DNA from 3 places in the Arthrobacter sp. FW306-06-A genome. Region 3 is predicted to be linked to each of the others. Evidence: riboswitches for the same ligand, from Rfam matches in the RefSeq annotation. Region 3 holds a riboswitch; each other region holds the start of a gene.
The links. A riboswitch is a leader RNA that binds a small molecule or an ion and turns the genes downstream of it on or off. The one in region 3 is predicted to bind glycine.

Region 1 (3,271 bases), 390 kb from region 3:
GGACAGTTTGCCAAAGACGTCCGGAGCGTCGCCTTCCTGTGCAAGGCCGAAGACCATGCGTGAGGTTGAGTAGATGCCGGAGTTCGCGGAGGACATTGCGGAGCTCAGCACCACGAGGTTGACCACGGTGGCGGCGGCACCCAGGCCCGCCAGGGAGAACATGGCGATGAACGGGCTGTGGCCTGCCCTGAACTCGGTCCAGGGGGTGACAGCCATCAGGATGATGAGGGCACCTACATAGAAGAGCAGCACGCGGATGGGGATGGAGTTGATGGCCTTGGGCAGGTTCCGCTCAGGGTTCTTGGCCTCGGCCGCGGTGGTGCCCACCAGTTCGATGCCCACGAAGGCGAAGACTGCGATCTGGAAGCCGGCCACGAAGCCCATGAACTCGTTCGGGAAGAATCCGCCGTGGCTCCACAGGTTGGTGAAGGTGGCAGGGCCGGCGTCGGACTGGAAACCGGTGAAGATCATGAACAGGCCAACAATGATCAGAGCTGCAATGGCAATGATCTTGATCAGAGCGAACCAGAACTCCGTCTCGCCAAAGGCCTTGACGGTGGTGAGGTTCAGCAGGAGCAGGATGGCCACGGTGGCCAAGCCGGGGATCCACAGGGGCACCCCGGGCCACAGTTCACGGGAGTAGCCCGCGATGGCAATGACATCAGCGATGCCGGTGATGACCCAGCAGAACCAGTAGGTCCAGCCCGTAAAGAAGCCGGCCCAGGGGCCCAGCAGGTCTGCGGCGAAATCGCTGAACGACTTGTAGTTGAGGTTGCTGAGCAGCAGTTCGCCCATGGCACGCATAACGAAGAACAGCATGAAGCCGATGATCATGTACACGAAGATCACCGAGGGGCCGGCTGCCGAAATGGTCTTTCCGGAACCCATGAACAGGCCGGTGCCGATTGCGCCGCCAATGGCGATCAGTTGGATGTGGCGGTTGCTGAGCTGCCGCTCCAGGTGCGGGGCTCCGCTTCCGGGGGACGTCGGGGAGTGGGTCGTCATTGAGGAACTCCATCGTTCGAGCGGCACCCGGGGTGTCGCAAAGATTGGATTTCCTCCCCGCTCTGTCTGGGACCTGAGAGTTTCCACGCGCCGGGATGGCGTGCTTGCACCGTCGGTGAGCCAGGACAGGGCCTGGCTGCTTTCCAGAGTTGCCTCACCGCGGCGGTACGTGGGCCTGAGAGTTTCCTGGGGAGGGTTTGCTCCTACGGCGCCTGCTGAACGTACCGGCAGGGCTCTCCCGCCGCAGGTCAAAAGCGTTAATTGGTAAATCAGTGTTCAGTTATCGGAGTGCATCCGCCGTGGACTTCAAGCCGCACGGTGCATTTCGGGGCCTCCGGTAATCACAGCCGGCGACGGAGCGCCCAGCGTTCTTTGGGCCAGTTCCGCTGCCCGGCCGGATCACGGGGTTCAGTGTGGCGTCCGTCACGAACAAAAGTCAAGCCCGGCATTACGGTCGCCGCGTAACGCACCTGTACTTGCCAGCGCGCTGCATGGCGGACCGATTTGCTCTCCGGGGGCGCCATCCTGTAACTTGTGAGCCGAATCACCCATATTTCAATAAGCCTTTCGAGCTGTGGCGGGAGAGTTCTCCCGGCCATCACCGGGCAGGCGCCGTAGGAGCAAATCCTCCCCAGGAATCTCTCAGGCCCATGTACCGTCACGGCGAGGCGACTCTGGAAAGCAGTGCTGCTCCGGCAGCGCTCACCGACGGTGCAAGCAGGCCCTGGCTGGGTTTGCGGAATCTCTCAGGTCCAATACAGAGCGGGGAGGGACCCGATCCATGCCGAGCCACCCGTGGCCGGCCAAACCTGGAGTTCCTCATGACGATTCAATCCCAACCGTCTGTCTTTGCGGACCGGCACATTGGTGCACGCCGCCAGGCTGACGTCGACACCATGCTCAAGGCCGTTGGCTATGACAGCGTTGACGGCCTGGTGGACATCGCTGTCCCCAGTTCGATCCGCCAGTCCAAGCCGCTCGCGCTCAAGGGCGCCCTGAGCGAGGTTGAGGTGCTTGCGGAACTGCGCAGGCTCGCCGCCAAGAACAAGACTGCCGTGCAGATGATCGGCCAGGGCTACTACGACACCATCACCCCTGCCGTCATCCGACGGAACATCCTGGAAGCCCCTGCCTGGTACACCGCCTACACGCCGTACCAGCCCGAAATTTCCCAGGGCCGGCTGGAGGCGCTGCTGAACTTCCAGACCATGGTCCAGGACCTGGTGGGCCTGCCCATCGCCAACGCCTCGCTGCTGGATGAAGCCACCGCCGTGGCCGAAGCCGTACTGATGATGCGCAGGGCCAATAAGGCCAGCGGCCAAAACGCTGGCGCCCGCGACGGCAAGACCGTGCTGGACGCCGACGTCCTGCCGCAGACCATCGCCATCGTCAAGGGCCGCGCCGAGGCGCTCGGCTTCGAGGTTGAGGTCGCCGACCTGTCCAAGGGACTCCCTGAAGGCGCGATCAACGGGATCGTGCTCCAGCAGCCCGGCGTCTCCGGCCGCGTCTTCAACCACGCCGGCGTCATCGCCGAAGCGAAGGAGCGCGGCGCGCTGGTGACGGTGGCCGCTGACCTGCTGGCCCTGACCCTGATCACCCCTCCGGGCGAGCAGGGTGCCGACATCGCCGTCGGCTCCACCCAGCCTTTCGGGGTGCCGCTGTTCTTCGGCGGCCCGCACGCCGCCTACATGGCCGTGGCCAAGGGCCTGGAGCGTTCCATGCCCGGCCGCCTGGTGGGTGTTTCCAAGGACGACGCCGGCCTCCCGGCCTACCGCCTGGCGCTGCAGACCCGCGAGCAGCACATCCGCCGCGAGAAGGCCACGTCCAACATCTGCACGGCGCAGGCGCTGCTGGCCATCGTGTCCTCCTTCTACGCCGTCTACCACGGCCCGGACGGCCTGAAGGCCATCGCCGAGCGCGTCCACAACAACGCCCGCGTCCTCGCCACCACCCTCAAGGCCGCCGGACGGGAACTGGCCACCGAGACGTTCTTCGACACTGTCACCGTCTCAGTTCCCGGCAAGGCCGCAAAGGTCATCACCGCAGCTGAAGCACGCGGCATCAACCTGCGCTACATCGACGCCGACACCATCGGTGTCTCCACGGATGAAACCACGACGCCGGAAATCCTGTCCGCGATCGCCGTCGCCTTTGGTGCCGGCCCGGTGGTGGACGCCGAGGGCTTCGACCTCCCCGCAGAGGTACTCCGGACCTCCGAGTACATGCAGCACCCGGTGTTCAACACCCACCGGTCCGAGACGCAGCT
Region 2 (3,271 bases), 380 kb from region 3:
ACCACCCAGCCAGACACCCTGGTGGCCCTGCTGGTCACCCCGGTCTGGTTCATCCTGCTGGGCGCCGCATGGTTCGTCCTCCGCCGCCGGCCCGCACACCAGGCCCGTTTTGCCACGTTCCAGGCTGAACTGCAGGCAGACCAGGACTTCGCCGACGCCGCATCCGGCAAGGCTTCCCGTCCGGGTGCCGCCGCAGAAGTGGGGGAAGAGCGGGTCAAGCGGTGATCGGCACGGAAACCCGCACATCGCAGGCGGGCACGGCCGCGGCCGGACAGCGCCAGGCCATGGTTCCCGAAACCGGCAAGGAATTCGTGCTGACCTTCCATTGCCCGGATGCCCTTGGCATTGTCCAGGCGGTGGCGGCATACCTGCTGGAGCAGGAATGCTACATCGTGGACATCAAGCAGTTTGGCGACAGGGCAAGCGGCCGGTTTTTCATGCGCATCCACGTCACCTCGCAGGTAGAGATGGAACTCGACCGCCTCCGCTCCGGTTTTGAACAAGTGGCCCGGGAATGGCGGATGGACTGGCGCCTGGAACGGCATGGCCGCAAGCAGCCCATCCTGGTGATGGTGTCCAAGTACGACCACTGCCTCAACGACCTCCTGTTCCGTGCCCGCAGTGGCGAGTTGCCCGTCCGAATTGCCGCCGTGGTGTCCAACCACCCGGACCTGGAACCCCTTGCCGCCTGGCACGGTGTTCCGTTCCATCACATTCCCGTGACCCCGGATACCAAGGCGGATGCTGAAGAGCGCCTGCTGGAGCTGGTAGACCACTACGCCGTGGAACTGGTGGTGCTGGCCCGCTACATGCAGGTACTCGGCGACGAAGCCACTACCCGACTCAGTGGCAAGGCCATCAACATCCACCACTCGTTCCTGCCCAGCTTCAAGGGTGCAAAGCCCTACCACCAGGCGTACGAGCGCGGCGTCAAAACGGTGGGCGCGACTGCCCACTACGTCAACTCGGAGCTGGACGAGGGACCCATCATCTCTCAGCAGGTGATCGAGGTGGACCATACGTATTCCGCCTCTGACCTGGTCACCGTTGGCCGCGACGCTGAATGCAAGGCACTTACCAATGCGGTGCGCTGGCATGCTGAAGGACGAATCGTTTTGTCCGGCAACCGGACGGTCATTCTGCGCTGATTGCCGGCCCATCCATGCGGCCGGCGCCGCATCCCATCCAGTGACGGGACGGGCGCCGGCCGTTGAACCACTACATCTGAAGACAGCCTTTCGAGCTGTGGCGGGAGAGTTCTCCCGGCCATTACCGGGCAGGCGCCGTAGGAGCAAATCCTCCCCAGGAATCTCTCAGGCCCATGTACCGTCACGGCGAGGCGACTCTGGAAAGCAGTGCTGCTCCGGCAGCGCTCACCGACGGTGCAAGCAGGCCCCGGCTGGGTTTGCGGAATCTCTCAGGTCCAATACAGAGCGGGGAGGGACCCGATCCATGCCGAGCCACCCGTGGCCGGCCGAACCTGGAGTTCCTCATGACGCCTCAGTCCCTTACGGCACCATCCCATGCATCAGTGCCTGCCGACCAGCCCACCGGCGGTTTCAGGCGGGAGCTGCCGGTCCAGATTCAAATCATTCCCGCTGAGGGCATTGCCGCCCGCGTCCAGGCCGACGTACCTGCCGGGACGGCGCTGACGGTGTCCTGCTTGCCCCGCGAAGGTGTAGGGGCAAGCATTCGCACAGCCATCGAGCTTGCCTACCTCGGCTTTGAGGTTGTTCCGCACCTGGCCGCACGAAGCATCGAAAGCCGGGCGCAGCTGGCCGGTGTAGTCCGGAACTGCCACGATGCCGGTATTGCCGAGGTTTTCGCCGTCGGTGGTGACGCAGGGGAACCGGCCGGGCCCTACGACAGCAGCCTTCGGCTGCTGGAAGACCTCGCGGAACTGTCCGGTGGCCGGATCCGGGCCGGCGTGGCGGGCTACCCGGAAGGACATCCGAGCCAAACTGAACTGCACATGCTTGATGCTTTGCTGGAGAAGCAGCATCTGGCCTCGCGGGTGGTGACACAGCTGTGCTTCTCGGCTCCCCGCATCCAGTGGTACGCCGAAACGCTGCGCCGGGAAGGTGTGCGGCTGCCTGTGTGGGCAGGGGTATCCGGGCGCCTTTCCCCGGGCGCAGCTGATTCGGGCCGCCCTGAAAATTGGCGTGGGCCCATCCCTGAAACTCCTGAACCGGCGTGGCCCCCTGGGCCGCCGCCTGCTCAAAGGCGGTCTTTACTCGCCCACGACGATCCTGACCCAAACTGGAGGACGGCGGAGTGGTGGAGGGTGCCCACGTTTTCACCTTCAATAATCTGGCGGACGCCAGCTAACGGGCGGTTGCCAGGAGGGCAGAGGTACGGGACGCGGGAAGTTAAGCATGCTTAGTGTTTATCCACATAGGATGGAAAGTGCACGGCAGCTAACCCGCTGCAGGTCGATTGAATGAAGGTGACCATGGCCCGGCGCAGCAATCCCGCATTACGCATCGCACAGGAAACCGCCCACAATGCGATGTTTGACGCTGACGGCAAGCCCAAGCCCGGCGTTCACAACATGCTCCTGAAGGCAGTACAGATCCAGCGGCCCCTGGTGGTTGCCTACATCCGGCGGCTCCAGAAGAAGCATCCCCGTGCCACCGCCGCGCAACTGGCAGACATTGCAGAGCGCGACTACTTGCGTGCCGTCGCCGGAGGGGGCGCACTGGTGGGCGCAACCGCCGTCGTTCCCGGGGTTGGAACAGTGGCGTCGCTGGGACTCTCAGCCGCTGCCACCGTAGGCTTCCTGGAGGCAACAGCGCTTTACGCAACCTCGCTGGCCGAACTTCACGGCATCCGCCTCACCAACCCGGAGAAGGCCGGCACCATGGTCATGGCCATCATGCTCGGCGAGGAGGGTACCGCCCTGCTGGGAACGCTGAGTGGCCAGGCCTCCGGCAGCGGCAACAGCGCCGCCAATAATTGGGGCAATGTGCTCTCCAAGTCGATGGTGGGTCCGGGCTTCGGCAGCGTCCGAAAGAGAATCCAGCACGCCTTCCTAAAGAACCTGCTCAAGCGGCAGGGTACCGCCCTGTTTGGCAGGGCCCTCCCGTTCGGCATAGGGGCCGTTGTGGGTGGAGCCGGTAACCTCGTGATGGGTCGTGCAGTGGCCAAGAATGCCCGTGAGGCGTTCGGGCCGATGCCGGACACCATTCCCGGGGAGCTGACCGCAGCTGCCGGACCGGACCACCTGACGCTGGAAGGCAACATACTTGGATCTCAACGCTGACGTAGGCCA
Region 3 (3,271 bases):
ACTCCGGTGTGGGGGCAAAGGCCGTGGCGGCAGAGATCGCGGCGAAGCCGAGGCTGCCCATGACCAGGAGCCTCCGGCGCCCGATCCGGTCGCCGAGGCTCCCCATGGATACCAGCAGGCCGGCCAGTACCAGGGGATAGGCGTCCACGATCCAGAGCAGCTGCACCCCGGTGGGTTCCAGGGCGCGCGCAATGGCCGGCAGTGCGAAGGTCAGCGCGGTGTTGTCCACGGCGACCAGGAGCACGGGAAACATCAGCAGGGCCAGCGCCAGCCAGTCACGCCACGGCTGCCGCGGGGCGTTCTTGTCCGCGCCTGTGGGCGCAGGGCTGGTGAAAGTCGTCATGAAATAACTATACCGTCCGGACGGTATAGTTTGAAATGGCTGCCGGTTCCGTCTTCCCGCCCGGGGAAGGGCATGATGGGAAGCATGCCCCGAAAGCCTGTAGCCCGCGACGCGGTCCTTGATGCCTTCGAGTCCCTGTTGATCGAGGTGGGGGAGCGCGCTGCCACCCTTGACGCCGTAGCCCGGAAGGCCGGCGTGTCGAAGGGCGGCCTGCTCTACCACTTTCCCAACAAGGAAGCGCTCATTGCCGTGCTGCTGGACCGACTGGAGGGCCTTGCCCGGGAAGACGCCGATGCCATGGCCTCGGCCGATGAAGGCGCGGCGGCGTACTTCATCCGTTCCTCGGTATGGGCGGACACGCCGCTGGACAGGGCCATCGTCGCCGCCACCAGGCTTGCCGAGGTGGCGCATCAGGAGACACGGCGCCGGTTCGCGGCCATCCAGCAGCGCTGGTTGGACGAGATTGCGGCGGATGTCGGTCCGGGCTTGGCGAAGGCAGTTCTCTATATGGGTGATGGCCTCTACTTCAACGCAATGCTGTCGGTGGCCCCCGCGCCGGCGGGGGGAGCCGCCGCTGACGTGGAGGAACTCCTCGCCGCCCTGGAGCGGCTCCGCAGGTAGGATTTGCCATTTGCCGGGAGGGGTGGGTGCGTAGGACAATGGAGAGTTGTGAGGGCCGCCACCGGCCGTCACGGCCAACAAGTGAATAGCCTTTGATCTGCGGCGGGAGAGTTCTGCCGGAAGTACAGGCAGGCGCCGTAGGAGCAAATCCTCCCCAGGAATCTCGCAGGCCCCTGTACCGCCGCGGCGAGGCGCCTCTGGAAAGCAGCAGGCAGTTGTCCTTCTTCCCTTGGGGAGCGAAAGAACTGCCGTGCTCACCGACGGTGCAAGCGGGTCCTGCCGGGCAGGCTCCGCGGAAACTCTCAGGTCCAATACAGAGCGGGGAGGAACCCGAATAGCTGTGGCGTACCCTGCGCCGCCTGAGTAAATGGAGTTCCTTCGTGTCGGTTACCCCAGCCTCCACCACCTTCGTAGACCGCCATATCGGCGCCCGCCGCCAGGCCGACGTCGACACCATGCTCAAAGCCGTGGGCTACGACACGGTCGATTCCCTGGTTGACACGGCCGTTCCCAAGGTCATCCGCCAGGAAACCGCCCTCCGCCTCCAGGACGCCCTCAGCGAGGTCGAGGTCCTCACGGAGCTTCGGAAGCTTGCCGGGAAGAACAAGACGGCCGTGCAGCTGATCGGCCAGGGGTACTTCGATACCGTCACTCCGCCGGTGATCCGCCGCAACATCCTTGAGTCCCCGGCCTGGTACACCGCTTACACCCCTTACCAGCCGGAGATCTCCCAGGGCCGGCTCGAGGCCCTGCTGAACTTCCAGACCATGGTGCAGGACCTGGTGGGCCTGCCCATCGCCAACGCCTCGCTGCTGGATGAAGCCACCGCCGTGGCCGAGGCCGTGCTCCTGATGCGCCGCGCGAACAAGGCCAAGCCCGCCGCCGACGGCAAGACCGTGCTGGACGCCGACGTCCTGCCCCAGACCATTGCCATCGTGAAGGGCCGCGCCGAGGCGCTGGGCTTCGAGGTGGAGGTCGCCGACCTGTCCCAGGGCCTGCCCGAAGGCGACATCAACGGCATCGTGCTGCAGCAGCCCGGCGTTTCCGGACGCGTCTGGGACCAGTCCGCAGTCATCAGTGCCGCCAAGGAGCGCGGCGCCCTGGTCACGGTGGCAGCGGACCTGCTGGCACTGACCCTGATCACTCCTCCGGGCGAGCAGGGCGCCGACATCGCCGTGGGTTCCGCCCAGCGTTTTGGTGTGCCGCTGTTCTTCGGCGGCCCGCACGCCGCCTACATGGCCGTCCGCAAGGGCCTGGAGCGTTCGCTGCCCGGCCGCCTGGTGGGTGTCTCCAAGGACGACGCCGGTGTTCCCGCCTATCGCCTGGCGCTGCAGACCCGTGAGCAGCACATCCGCCGCGAGAAGGCCACGTCCAACATCTGCACAGCCCAGGCGCTGCTGGCCATCGTCGCGTCCATGTACGCCGTCTACCACGGCCCGGACGGCCTCAAGGCAATTGCCGTAACGGCGCACAGCCACGCCCGTACCCTGGCGGCCTCGCTTACGGCTGCCGGTGTTGAGGTCCTGCACGCGAGCTTCTTCGACACCCTGACGGTCCGCGTCCCCGGCCGCGCTGCCGCCGTCATCGCCGACGCCGAGGCCCGGGGCATTAACCTGCGCAGCATCGACGCCGACACCGTGGGCATCGCCCTTGATGAAACCACGACGCCGGCCATCGTCGCCCAGGTGGGCGACATCTTTGGCGCCACCGTTTCCGGGAGTTCCGTTGGCGGCGGCGAGGGCTTCGGGCTGGAGGCCGCCGTCGAGCGTTCCTCCGACTACCTGCAGCACCCGGTGTTCAACACCCACCGGTCTGAGACGCAGCTGCTGCGCTACATCCGTAAGCTCTCGGACCGTGACCTGGCCCTGGACCGCACCATGATTCCGCTGGGCTCATGCACCATGAAGCTGAACGCCACGGCCGAGATGGAAGCCATTTCCTGGCCGGAGTTCGCCTCCATCCACCCGTTCGCGCCGGACTCCCAGACGGCCGGCTGGCGTGAACTGATCGCCGACCTTGAAGCGGACCTGACCGCCATCACGGGCTACGACCAGGTGTCCATCCAGCCCAATGCCGGCTCGCAGGGTGAACTCGCCGGTCTGCTGGCGATCCGCGGCTACCACCACTCCCGCGGCGACCAGCAGCGCAACATCTGCCTGATCCCGGCCTCGGCGCACGGCACCAACGCCGCCTCCGCCGTGCTGGCCGGCATGAAGGTCGTCGTCGTGGCCACCGCCGCTGACGGCACCATCGACCACGGCGACCTGACGGCCAAGATCGAAGCGAACAAGGACGCCCTGTCCTGCA

Region 1: linked by a shared signal. The riboswitch ahead of gcvP (aminomethyl-transferring glycine dehydrogenase) and the one ahead of gcvP (aminomethyl-transferring glycine dehydrogenase) in region 3 are both predicted to bind glycine.
Region 2: linked by a shared signal. The riboswitch ahead of LFT49_RS22725 (methylenetetrahydrofolate reductase) and the one ahead of gcvP (aminomethyl-transferring glycine dehydrogenase) in region 3 are both predicted to bind glycine.

What each region holds. Positions count from the first base shown of each region.
Region 1 is NZ_CP084552.1:546,579-549,849, reverse strand. Features, by position in the region: gene cycA (D-serine/D-alanine/glycine transporter) at 1-1,005, opposite strand, end outside; glycine riboswitch at 1,159-1,256, opposite strand; glycine riboswitch at 1,574-1,673, shown strand; gene gcvP (aminomethyl-transferring glycine dehydrogenase) at 1,827-3,271, shown strand, end outside.
Region 2 is NZ_CP084552.1:550,132-553,402, forward strand. Features, by position in the region: gene cycA (D-serine/D-alanine/glycine transporter) at 1-225, shown strand, start outside; gene purU (formyltetrahydrofolate deformylase) at 222-1,148, shown strand; glycine riboswitch at 1,240-1,339, shown strand; gene LFT49_RS22725 (methylenetetrahydrofolate reductase) at 1,493-2,383, shown strand; gene LFT49_RS02725 (hypothetical protein) at 2,453-3,262, shown strand; gene LFT49_RS02730 (LamB/YcsF family protein) at 3,246-3,271, shown strand, end outside.
Region 3 is NZ_CP084552.1:934,977-938,247, forward strand. Features, by position in the region: gene LFT49_RS04490 (MFS transporter) at 1-343, opposite strand, end outside; gene LFT49_RS04495 (TetR/AcrR family transcriptional regulator) at 428-964, shown strand; glycine riboswitch at 1,058-1,155, shown strand; gene gcvP (aminomethyl-transferring glycine dehydrogenase) at 1,345-3,271, shown strand, end outside.